3 regions of the Cytobacillus sp. GQ23 genome follow, and region 3 is predicted to be linked to each of the others. Evidence: riboswitches for the same ligand, from Rfam matches in the RefSeq annotation. Region 3 holds a riboswitch; each other region holds the start of a gene.
What was found. Region 3 has a riboswitch for cobalamin ahead of AC6CHU_RS06425 (ribonucleoside-diphosphate reductase subunit alpha). Riboswitches for the same ligand answer to the same signal wherever they lie in the genome.

Region 1: linked by a shared signal. The riboswitch ahead of AC6CHU_RS18615 (ABC transporter substrate-binding protein) and the one ahead of AC6CHU_RS06425 (ribonucleoside-diphosphate reductase subunit alpha) in region 3 are both predicted to bind cobalamin.
Region 2: linked by a shared signal. The riboswitch ahead of metE (5-methyltetrahydropteroyltriglutamate--homocysteine S-methyltransferase) and the one ahead of AC6CHU_RS06425 (ribonucleoside-diphosphate reductase subunit alpha) in region 3 are both predicted to bind cobalamin.

Annotation. Positions count from the first base shown of each region.
Region 1 covers NZ_JCAXER010000023.1:47,821-52,042, reverse strand. The annotation lists gene AC6CHU_RS18625 (adenosylcobinamide amidohydrolase) at 1-342, opposite strand, end outside; gene AC6CHU_RS18620 (FecCD family ABC transporter permease) at 391-1,443, opposite strand; gene AC6CHU_RS18615 (ABC transporter substrate-binding protein) at 1,409-2,368, opposite strand; cobalamin riboswitch at 2,536-2,743, opposite strand; gene AC6CHU_RS18610 (hypothetical protein) at 2,823-3,599, opposite strand; gene AC6CHU_RS18605 (FtsW/RodA/SpoVE family cell cycle protein) at 3,989-4,222, shown strand, end outside.
Region 2 covers NZ_JCAXER010000017.1:101,883-106,104, reverse strand. The annotation lists gene AC6CHU_RS15580 (acyl-CoA thioesterase) at 1-258, opposite strand, end outside; partial or broken gene metE (5-methyltetrahydropteroyltriglutamate--homocysteine S-methyltransferase) at 307-2,583, opposite strand; cobalamin riboswitch at 2,724-2,910, opposite strand; gene AC6CHU_RS15570 (DNA-3-methyladenine glycosylase family protein) at 3,011-3,931, opposite strand; gene AC6CHU_RS15565 (bifunctional transcriptional activator/DNA repair enzyme AdaA) at 4,051-4,222, shown strand, end outside.
Region 3 covers NZ_JCAXER010000005.1:181,200-185,421, forward strand. The annotation lists gene AC6CHU_RS06425 (ribonucleoside-diphosphate reductase subunit alpha) at 1-1,911, opposite strand, end outside; cobalamin riboswitch at 2,046-2,239, opposite strand; gene AC6CHU_RS06430 (hypothetical protein) at 2,589-2,837, shown strand; gene AC6CHU_RS06435 (hypothetical protein) at 2,971-4,164, opposite strand; gene AC6CHU_RS06440 (amidohydrolase) at 4,216-4,222, opposite strand, start outside.

The DNA of each region.
Region 1 (4,222 bases), on a different contig from region 3:
TTTACCGGTCCAGCTCTGGAACCAGCCTTTTTGATGGGCATACCGGCCAAGGGAAACAGTTTCCTTTACAGTATAGGAAAAGGCCTGAGAGGAATGCTGGGGCAAAACGGCAACGATTTTCGCCAGCTCTTTCGGTGTATATTCTGAAAGGTTTTTACCTTTGATTAAAATATCACCTGATGTATTGGGCAGAACGCCGCTCAGCATCTTCAGAATCGTCGTTTTTCCGCTTCCATTTGGCCCCAAGATCCCGAAAAGCTCTCCTTTTTCCACTTCAAAGCTGATATTTTTTACAACCGGAGCACCGGCATACCCGCCAGTGATCTGCTCGACTCTTAGCATGATTCATCACTACTTTCTGAATAGAAAAGCGCAAGCGCCCTTATGTGCTTAAATTTTATTCTTTCTTTTCATTAAAATAACCCCAAAAGCAGGCGCACCGATTAAGGCTGTAATCACACCGATTGGAAGCTCGGAAGGAGCAATGATTGTCCGCGAAACCAGATCGGCTATAATAAGGAATCCTGATCCCATCAGAATGGATAGCGGCAATAGATGCCTATGATCCGGACCCCACAGCATCCGGGTCAGATGAGGGATCACCAGTCCGACAAACCCTATCGTTCCAGACACCGCAACAGCCGCACCCGTTAAGATGGAGCCTGCTATCAGGACCATCATCTTTCTCTTTTGAACGTCCACCCCTATATGCCGGGCCTTTTCCTCTCCGAAGCTCATCGCATTCAGCTCTTTGCTGTTAACCAGCAATAGAACCGCGCCTATCACAAAAAACGGAAGGATAATGTTAATATACGCCCACCCCCTCATGGATACACTGCCAAGAAGCCAGCCAATAATCTGTCTAAGCTCCTCACCTGTCAGTGCAATCATTAGAGAGATAAGGGCGCCTAGAAAAGAACTGAAGATGATGCCCGTTAAAATAATCGTTTCCACTTTCATGGATCTTTCAATACTTCTCGCAAAAAGCAAAACAGCAAAGATCGTTAAAAAGGAGAAAAATATGCTGAATAACGGCAGTGTAAAGATTCCTGCCAGCGGAATAGATAGACCAAAGAACAAGGTTAAAACTGCACCGAGCGAAGCCCCGGAAGATACCCCAATTGTATAGGGATCTGCCAGGGGATTCCTTAATAAACCTTGAAAGGCGGCTCCCGCAATTGCAAGAGACGCCCCAACCAAGCCTGCCAGCAGTACACGCGGAAGTCTTATGTTCATAATAATATTTGCATGCATGATATCTGTTTTTCCCAATGAGACAAAGGGAAAAATCTCAGCGCTTATTACTTTGATGATGGTCAGGGGATGAATGGACACTGTTCCGATTGAAATTCCCATCAGCATGGCACAAAGCAGGAAAGCTGCTGCTGTTGTATAAGCCAGTAATTTATTATTTAAATACGTCCGGATAGATTGCTTTTGCAAGTTCCTCGACTCCTTCAATTATACGAGGGCCAGAGCGGGTCACCATATCGGAATCAACAGCGGCAACCTGCTTGTTCTTCACTGCGGTAATATCCTGCCAGCCATCCCGACTTAAGACATTGCCGACAGAGTCTTCAGTGTAAAAGCCATGTGTGGTGACGATTACATCCGGATTCCGCTCGATAATTGCTTCCGAATCCATCTTCGGCCATCCTTCTTCCGATATGATATTTTCTGCGTTGATGGCACTTAGCATTTCATCCATAAAGGTGTTCTTGCCGGCTGCATAGATTTCAGGAGCAGGTGAAACTTCAACCATTACCGATTTGCGGTCTTCTTCTTTTATCGCTTGTGCTTTTGTTTTGATTTCCTCAAGCTTGCTCTTCATGTCGGAAACAAGCTGGTCGGCTTTTTCTTTCGCTCCCGCTGCAGTCCCAATCATTTCAATGGATTCATATACCTCATCAAAGTTCTTCGCGTCATTGACAATAAGGACAGGCACACCCGCATCCTTTAATTGCTGAAGACCGGCTTCCGAACTTTGTGCGGTTGAAGCATGGGCAAGGACAAGGTCAGGATTCAAAGAGATCACTTTCTCTACATTAAATTCCAGACCTCCAACCTTTTCCTTTTTCTCAGCTTCTGGCGGGTAGTTATCAAAATCAGAGACCCCCACCACTTCTTCTCCAAATCCTAATTCGAATGCTATTTCGGTATTGCTTGGAATAACAGAAACAATTCTTTCAGGCTTAGTTTCAATAACCACTTCATTATCAAGCGCGTCATTTATTGTTACAGGATAAGCACCTTTCTGGCCTTCCTCAACCTTTTTCTCTTCTTTAGGATGTTCGGCACTCTCGCCGCAGCCTGCAAGCACTCCTGCCGCGAGCAGCATCGTTACTAAAAATGCATAAAACTTCTTCATACTCAGCAATCCTCCTAGAACTATCGACAAAATTCGGGTGGTGCCTGTCACCACCTGTAAAAATAAAAAAACATCCCCTCGAACGGCAAGGAGATGTTGGCATGGTCATTTACAAGAAATGCAGAATAGATGGCCGGACCAAACACCTCCCTATCCTCGTAGGTTAATGGGTGCTTAAGAATCAGGCAGGTCTCCTGGCTCATGGTCATTGCATTTTCTGCTCCTTCCCATACATTCATGTACAGTGGATTTTGCAGACTGCTTCCATTTACAGTGGCGGGACCGCGCTGGAATTTCACCAGCTTCCCTATTAAGTCTTCAAAAGAGCCTGCTTTAAAGCCCTTTTGAGAAGACACCTGTTCTATTGCGATATAAAATTTTCTATTTCCGATTATACACCATCCCGCAGGAAAAGTAACAGAAAATTGCTGAAGCTTGTAAAAAAGTTCAGAGTCTAACGCGAGTAGATTTTCCATTCCCTCGTTTTCTTATCGAATACAATCTTTGCTTCACATGGTTCTTTCACTAAGGCTACATACTCATCATACATATCATCCATATTGGCAAAATCACCAATTATCCAAATCGGAATTTCAATCCGGACCCGATTCTGTTCAATATCCTTAATGGAAAGGACAGCTCCTTCTTTCATAAGGGGCTTTAATGAAAGCAGCACGTCTCTCGTGATAGGAGGATACGTCTTTTTCTTTTTAATGCCAAGGAGTGTTTTTTCTACCTTCATCTGTCCCATTTTACCGGGAACCACTTCTCCAAGCATACGGTAAAAATCGTTCAAATCGCGATAATATGTGCGGTTAAACCAGCCATCCTCATGGGCAAGGTACACATACCGGTTACTCAGATAATTGTAAAAAGGCGGCTTAAGATGCTCTTTGATATGACTGAGATAAAGAAGCTCCGCAATGGCCTGGCCGGGAAGCTCATTCACTGCTTCCTCTTCCTCGAAGTCGATCCAGCAAAAATCGCCATAGCCGTATACATCATCCTCTACCAGCCTGCCCAGCTTGTCCCTTGACACATAATCGAACATCGTATGGCTATTAAAGTCCCCATCTTCATAACGGTGCTTTAACAGCAGCAAATTATTAATAGAATCTGCAAGTGACTGGGCAAACTCTGCAAACTCAATTCCATAGGTCATCACATACTGATCCTTTTCATTAAGGTGGATGTAGATGAGATCACGAATAGTTTGATTCCTTCTTTTCAATGACGAAACCTCCGAGCCGTTACGCAAAGTAGTATTTTCATAGCCTTAATTGAATTAATCGGGCCTTACGGGCAGATTGACCCCGCATATCCTCCTTGATTCTTCACAATCTTGAAGCAGGGATCTTATTGCCCGTTAGACTGCGATAAAAAGACAGCTTCCTTATTGAAACTGTCTGCCAAACTTCCAGTATTTTATTCTCTTATTGTAGCAAAAATATCTGAAAATATCTTTGCAATGCGAAAAAATTTTTACCGTTATTTTGAAAATGCAGGAAACCATCCCATTGATTTTTTCGTCTAACCAATGAAATCACTTTCTCCATTGTAAGGTTAATTTTTCTCTGATAGGATAAAAATGTAAATGATAAAGGAACCAGGTGTGTAAAAATGAAACAGAATAATAGATTCTCAGACCGATTCGATTGGACATTATGTTTTCTTCTGCTGCTATTTTTTCTTATCAGCTGCATTGCGATTTACAGCGGACAATCCTCCAATCAATATGAAGGGAATTTTGTCATCTCTCAAATTAAAAATTACATTGTTGGAGCGGTCATTGTAGGGATTGTCATGTATTTTGACGGCGAACAGATCCGGAGACTCACATGGCTGCTGTACGGT
Region 2 (4,222 bases), on a different contig from region 3:
GACTTTCACGTAAATCTCCATTGATGTCCGGCCAGTGGAAGTGACATAGGCTTCCAGGCTTAACGCATCCCCGACTTTAGCAGACGAGAGGAAATCGACCGAGTCAATGGAGGCAGTCACGACCGCGCTGTTGGCATGCTTCATAGCCGCCAGTGCCGCAATTTCGTCAATATAGGCCAGCACTTTTCCGCCAAAGATCGTCTGCAGATGGTTCGTGTCAGGCGGGAGGACCAATCGGGTCTGGACGGTTTTCGACACTTCTGTTGAATGGGTATTCTCTGCAGTTTCCGCTTCAAGCCATTGGGCCAGCAGTTTTTCCCTGGCCTGGCGCGCGGCATCCACCATCACGGCCAATGCCCCGGTGGCTTCTGCTATGCCGCGTGTTTTCAGGCCGCAGTCCGGGTTAATCCAGAACAGCCTTGGATCCAGGACCTTCAGTGCCCGGTCAATATTACGGGTCATTTCCTCCACACTTGGTACCCGTGGACTGTGAATATCATAAATGCCAAGTCCAATGCCCTTCGAATAGATGCTTTCCTCAAAGGCCCCAATCAGCTCGCCATGGCTTCTGGAGGTTTCGATGGAAATGACATCTGCATCCAGTGCATCAATGGCTTCGATAATATCTTTGAAATTGGAGTAGCACATATGGGTATGGATTTGGGTATCATTTTTCACAGATGCCGTAGCCAGTTTAAAGGCATCCACAGCTGCATGCAGGTAGCTGTCCCAATTCTCCCTTTTTAAAGGAAGCCCTTCCCTTAGTGCGGGCTCATCCACCTGGATCATCCGGATACCGTGCTCCTCAAGGGTTTCGATCTCTTTTCTTAATGCCAGAGCAATCTGGTTTGCTACTGCATAGCGGGGCAGATCATTCCGGACAAATGACCAGTTCAGAATGGTGATAGGTCCTGTCAGCATCCCTTTTACCGGCTTGGATGTCAGAGACTGCGCATAGACGGATTCCTTCAGTGTCATCGGTGCCTTGAAAAACACATCCCCATAAATGATCGGCGGTTTGACACACCGTGACCCATAGGATTGCACCCAGCCCCATTTCGTGAATTGAAAGCCACCCAGCTTTTCGCCGAAATATTCAACCATGTCGGTCCGCTCGAATTCCCCGTGGACCAGCACATCCAATCCCAGATCTTCCTGAATGCTGATCCATTTTTTGATCTCAGCCTGTATAAATTGTTCATAGGCCTCATGTGTGATCTCGTCTTTACGCCATTTAAGGCGCTCTTTCCGGACCTCAGCTGTCTGTGGAAGGCTGCCGATGGTGGTTGTTGGAAGAATCGGCAGCTTAAAGGCAGCTTCCTGCGCCTGATGCCGGACTTCAAACGGAGCGGACCGTTCCCTGTTCAATGCCTGAAGGTTCGCCATTTTTTCTCTTACCTCCTGATGCTTTCGTTCGGGCAGGTCCGCGAATGTTCGGTTGGCAGCTGAGCTTGCGGCTATTTCATCGGCCGCTTTCTCTCTGCTGTTTTGAAGTCCATCTGAAAGAATGGCGATTTCCCGCAGCTTTTCATTCGCAAAAGAGAGGCTGTTTTTTAATACAGGATGCAATTCTTCTTCATTTTTAACAGTAACCGGAACATGCAGGAGAGAAGAAGCCGGCTGGACAATCAGGTTCTCAGTGTATTCGGAAACTTCCTCCAGCAGCCTGAAGCATTTCTCCAAATCAGCTCTCCAAATATTGCGGCCATCAATCACACCGACGGCCAGCGTTTTATCCTTTGGAAATCCAAATTTCTTCAAGGCTTCCAGGTTCCGTCCATCATCATGGACAAAATCAAGGCCTATTCCGTGAACAGGGAGGGAGACTAATTCTCTAAAAAATTCCACTGAATCAAAATAAGTCTGAAGAATCAGCTTGATGCCCGGGACTGCTTCGCTTAATAGCCCGTACACATCTTTAAAAAGCTGGTTGTCTTCATGGGTGAGCGTGCTGCATAGAATCGGCTCATCCATCTGCACCCATTCAGCACCGGCTTCCTCAAGCTCTTTGAGTATCTGGGCATACAAAGGCACAAACAGGTGCACCATTTGCGCGAGTTCGGCCTTTTTATAGCCTTTCGCTAATTTGACAAAGGTGATGGGGCCGATGATGACCGGTTTGCCTGTGATGCCGAGCTTTTGCTTCGCTTCTTTAAAGAACTGAAGCGGCCGGTTTTCAGACAGGAAAGGAGTATGCTGGTCCAGCTCGGGAACGATATAATGGTAGTTGGTGTTAAACCATTTTGTCATTTCACACGCAACAGCAGAAGCGCTTCCCCGGGCCATATCAAAATAGGTCTCCAATGTGACCTTGCCGCCGGTATAGTCGAAACGTTTTGGCACCAGCCCAAACATAACAGCCGTATCCAGCATGTGATCGTACATGCTCCAATCGCCGACAGGAACCAGATCAATGCCCTGGTCCAGCTGTTTTTTCAGATGATTCAGGCGCAGCTCCTCCATGTGCTTTAAAAAATCTTCTTTTTCAGTAGCGCCCTTCCAAAACTGCTCCAGCGCCTTTTTCCATTCTCTCTGTTCTCCAATACGAGGATATCCTAAGCTCGAACTCTTCACTTTACTCAATCTGACAACACTCCCGTCCTTTTTCTCTGTAAAATAAAAAATCTCTCTTTTCATTGAAAAGAGAGATAGTTGTGCATAGTTAAATAGAGTCGGGGCTTCCCCAACTTGCTTATCTCACTCCTCTCTATATACCCGTAGAGTACAAGTGCATACAACAGGCAGGTCTCCTGGCTCTGGTTCACCGCAGCTTAACCCTTCCCATTTCAGATGAAACAGTGGTTTGATATAAGCCGCTCCCCAATACAGTGGCGGGACCGCGCCGGCTTTTAACCGGTCTTCCCTTTTAACTGAACAAGATCGTTCAGCACCTGAAGCATTCGTTATGAAATTGTCTGGTTGTGCGGGTTTCGGGAACCCTCGCGAAAATTTAAAAAATTTAAATTTAAAGAAAATACTAGCATGGGATACTGATGCTGTCAAAAGATTTTTAGTACAGAACTCTCCACAAATAAAAAGCAGCGTATGCTTCCCATTTCTCCCAGCGGGCTGAATATTTCAGAATTTCCTCTCTCGCAGGCTTCCTTTCAGAGCCTGAGATCACTTTAATCGCATTGTGCAGGCCGACATCATCGATAGGAAAAGCGTTCGGGAAGCGCAGGCACCGCATGAGGACATAATGGGCGGTCCAGGGTCCGATGCCGCGTATTTTCGTTAGCCTTCTTTCGGCAGCTTTTACATCTCCCTCCTTAAGCAGGTCCTCTTTCGATAGCTCGCCATTTACCATTAAGCGAGCCACATCAATGAGATATTCACACTTTTTCACGGTCATTTTTAAGTCGGCCAGATCCTCCATGGTTAACCCCGCTATTGTTTCAGCAGAAGGAAAAAGCCAGTATCTGCTCCCGTCGTAATTCAGGCACTCCCCAAATTTTTCAACGAGCCGCCGCTTTAGTGTATATGCATATGTAAGGTTAATCTGCTGGCCAAGGATTCCCCAGGCAAGAGCCTCGAATAAATCGGGAATGCCCATCACCCGCAGTCCGAAAAATTGCTCAGCAGGCATTTTCAGCAAGGGGTCTGTTTGTGCCATCTCATAAAATGGGGTCAGGCTGGTCCCCAGGTCGAACCAATCATGAATATATGCGGCAATTTCTCCTTTCATTTGATGAGGGACAGGCTTATGAATCCTGACAGATAGAAAATGGTCTGCAGCGCTGCTTATTTCAAGCAGCAGCTTTTCATTTCTGATGGAAAGGGCGTGTCTAATTGTCTCCCCAGAAATCTCATAAAGGCATTCATTTGCCGATCGTGACAAATATCGCAGGTTTTCGGAAAAGCTGAAGTCAGGCGGGGTGAAAAGGACCAGGCCATTTTCAGCCTCTTTCCAGTTAACAAAATGAGAGTTCATTTGCATTCCTCCTTTTCTTTATTGTAAGTTTTCAGGATTACGTTATCTTGCGTTTATATTAAGGATTTCGCTGTTTTGGCCTCTTTTTTGTGTATACTTTTTAGCAGAGGTGAGTGCATGTGGCTTATGAACAGATTCCGGAAGAATATTGGAACGCAATAAAGGATTGCGACAAATCCTATGATGAGCTCTTTCTTTATGGCGTTAAAACGACAGGAATTTTCTGCAGGCCGTCGTGCCGGTCGAGAGTTCCCAATATTGGAAATGTCACTATTTTTAAAAATGCCGCTC
Region 3 (4,222 bases):
GATAGGATCAATACTTGGAGTGCTGCCTGCAATTAAAGCCGTTGATGCATTAGGGGCAACAGCCTGCAAATAGGCATTTCTAACACCGTACTTCCTTACGTCTTCCCTCAATGCAGCCCAGTCCATGGCTGACTCTGCCTCCAGATATCCCCGCTTTTCAAAGTAGGCGCCTGTTTCCCAATCAGAGCCTTTAAAAACCGAATAGCTTCCTTTTTCTTTTGCCAGATTCATAGAGCTTTTTATCGATAAGAAAGCAATTTGTTCATATAGAGAGTCAGCAAATTCTTCTGCTTCTTCGCTTTCCCATGTGATTTTTTTCAGTGCAAGAAGGTGGTGCCAGCCAAAAGTCCCCAGCCCAATCGCGCGGTACTTTTGATTTGTGATCTGCCCCTGAGGAACTGGAATTTTATTAATATCAATAACATTATCAAGCATCCTCACCTGAATTGGCACAAGTCTTTCAAGGACTCCTTCATTTATGGCCCGTGCAAGATTGATGGAAGAAAGATTGCAGACAACGAAATCTCCCGGCTGTTTTTCGATAATAATTCTACCGTCCCTTGTATATTCTTCGACCCTCTTTGTAACACTCTGGTTTTGTACAATCTCAGTGCACAGGTTGGTGCAGTAAATCATCCCGCAATGGGAATTCGCATTCTTTCGATTCACCTCATCCCGATAGAACATGAATGGTGACCCAGTTTCAAGCTGACTTCTCATGATGGATTTCATGATCTCGATAGCAGAAACTTTTTCCCTGGATAAGATCGGGTTATCTATACACTCTTTATATTTTTGGCGGTATGAACCTTCGCCTTCCCCTTCGTCATAAAAATCTTCCAGTGAGAAACCCATTACCGTGCGGACTTCATGGGGATCAAATAAATACCAATACCCGCGGCTTTCCACTTTTTCCATAAACAAATCCGGAATGCAGACACCTGTGAATAAATCATGTGTTCTCTGCCTTTCATCTCCATTATTTAGCTTTGCATCAAGAAATGAGAAGATATCTTTATGCCAGACATCCAGATACACGCTTATGGCACCCTGCCTTTGGCCAAGCTGATCGACACTGACGGCTGTGTTATTCAGCTGCTTCATCCAGGGAATCACACCGGAAGATGCCCCCTTAAACCCTTTAATATCACTGCCTCTGCTGCGGATTTTCCCCAAATAGACTCCGATTCCACCGCCATTTTTAGACAGTGATGCGATATCGGTATTGCTGTCATATATAGAATCAAGACTGTCATCAACCGTCTCGATAAAACAGCTTGAAAGCTGTCCCCAGTTTTTCCCTGCATTAGCGAGCGTTGGAGTAGCAACCGTCATATACAAGCCACTCATTGCCCAGTAAGCTTCTTTAACAAGCTCAAGCCGCTTGCTTTTCGGCTCCTTTTTCATCAGCACCATGCTGATGATCATAAACCGCTCCTGTGGCAGCTCATATAAATTTCTTTGTTTGTCCCTGGCTAGATATCGGTCAGCCAGCATTTTCAGCCCCAGATATGTAAATAAACGGTCATTTTCTTTATTAATAAAGTGGGACAGTTCATTTATCTCACTCTTAGAATACATATCTAATAAATCCTGCTCATAAATACCCACATCTGTCAGACGTTCAATTAGCGCATAAAAATGTGTGTAGCAGTCATCCGGATTGCATTCTCTGTTTTTGCCGGACTCGATATAGAGCTTTTTAAGAAGCAGACGTGAAGCGGCAAACGTCCAATCAGGCTCTTCAATGCTTATAAATGATATGCAATCAAGTATAAGCTGGTCATACATGGCCTCTGCTCTCAGCTGACTCATTTCTTCATACCTTTTTAACAGTTGTTCAATGCCGAGCTGCGGAAATTCATTCTTAAGTTCTTCTAAAATTTCTATCGGCTGTATGGTTTGGACCATTTTACTTCCTCCTAAAGGCAAAATAAAAATCCGCTCGGAAAATGAGCGGATCAAACGATAGAATAATAGCAGAAAGCAGATGAACAAACGGCCATTACGCGATCGTTTCATCATCTCAATCCCCGAAGATAAGAAACTTTCGATCGCCCTGGCAGGTCTCCTGGCTTGTGCTTCACTCTACTAAAAGCCCTTCCCATACAAGCGCCATAAAGCGTTTTGTACAGTGGCATGCTCTTTTCGTCTGCACTTACAGTTGCGGGGACAGCTTCGGTTTTTCACCGAATTCCCTATTAAGTCCATAAAGGACACCAATCACGATCTATATGTAGTTTTATTCTTTTAATTTAATACTATATGTTGTAGATGATTCTATCATATAGGGAAATAGATTACAAATTTTTAATCGTTCATGCAGAAAAAAACATGAGGGGATCTCCCTCTTATTGCGGTAGTAACCTAGATAAACTAAATGAAGAGCCATATTTTTGCTATTTTTGTTCCAAGTCTATGAGTGAAAGCAAAACAAAAAAAACAGAGAAAGGCTGATGTCCCATTTAAAGATTTTGTCCCAGATAGCTATATGGAGAGGACAGCACCAGAACTTATGAGAATGTCCAGGTTTGAACTTTTGAACTTACCTAAATGATTCGGGTGAACGGACGTCCATGTATCATTAAATGAGTATTTTTCATAAAGCTGACAAAGAGCCACAGACGGATCAATACAAGAGTGCAGAAAAAGAAACAGGCCAAGATCTTATGTATTTGACGAAAAAAATGTTTGTGGCCGAGAATATCATTGGTTCACGGCGGAGGTATGTACCAGTCCGAATCACGGAGAATTATTTAGTACGTTATTTGGAGAATATAAAAAAGGATAAGAATGGACCTATGATCATTAGGACTGAGCGTCAAAAAACACATTAAATATAGGGTAGAACTAGACTAAAAGGCTAACCAAAGGGCGCTGACTATGTCGCACCCTTTTTTTATTCTCTACCTTATATTCATTATTAAAGGTCCACTTAATAGAAAAGGGACTTGTAAATTAATTTAGTGACTACAACGTTTTTATTAAAATACTCGCAATTACCACTGATCCTGCTGTTACAGTTGTAAATCCACCAATTAACATCGGGGTCAATATTTCATTTAATATCATTTCCTCTTCTTCTATATTTCTGCCGACGCTTCTGCTGACTTCCTCGCAAATAAGATAATCACCAGGGAAACCTATTGTAGCCGTCAGTGCCACAGGAAGACCCTTTAAAGGATCCCATTTAAACAATTTTGAACCTATAAAGCCTCCGATAATAATACCCAAAATTCCGACAGCAATAATCGAGAACATTTCAGGAAGATAACCAATAAACATCTCGAATGTCGTATCGTTCATAGTAGCAATAATTAAAAATACGAGTCCTGCCATCCCAACTGTGAAAGCATTAGCACGCTCCATGACACGGTCTGGATAAAATCCTATTAATCTTCCGCCTATTCCAAGAACCAAAGCCCATATACTATAGGGTATGCCAGTAAATTGCTCTAGAACCACGGCAATAGCGCCTCCGATAAATAGCTGAAAAAGAAGAATAAGATTAGTTTGATACTTTTTTGGAATCCAAGCGGTATTTAGCTCCTTAGCGTCTTCTGTAGTTATAACATTTTCTACTTCTACTTCTAACGTGGAAGCTGTATAGGTTCTAGCATCTGCAGCTTTCCGATACTTTAATGCGTAACGACGTAATAAAATTGCGGAAAGAGGCATGCCAAACAGCGATTGGAATGATAGAATTAAAGCTGGAATTACCACTAGGCTTGCTAATCCCACTTCTTTTAACCCTTCTGCGGTTACTAAAAACGCAATTACTCCTCCTGTTAATGGTCCTGCTCCTGCAACCGCAGTTTTATAACCATACATCATTGTAATCAAAAGAAGGATTAGACCAGTGCCAAAAATAATTCCCAACAAAGATATTGCAACGGCCTTCCATTGACTACGTATAACCTTGAGAGGGATCAACGTGCCCATATGAATAATTATTGGAGCTGTCCCTAATACGGCACCAATCTCAATAAATTTAGAATCTCCGATTAATTCTTTTGGTATAATTCCCGTCCAAATTAACAAAAGATATCCTATTATAGCAACGAGGAACATAGAAACCCTCGCTTTTGTAAATATAGAAATAATTTCTCCTACCGCGATTAATGCCAAGATAATCACAGCTGCTATGACAGGTTCATGTATCACTTTTTTACACCCCTTTGATTATCTGCTTTTGTTTAGCAGTAGATTTAGTTTTTATTCC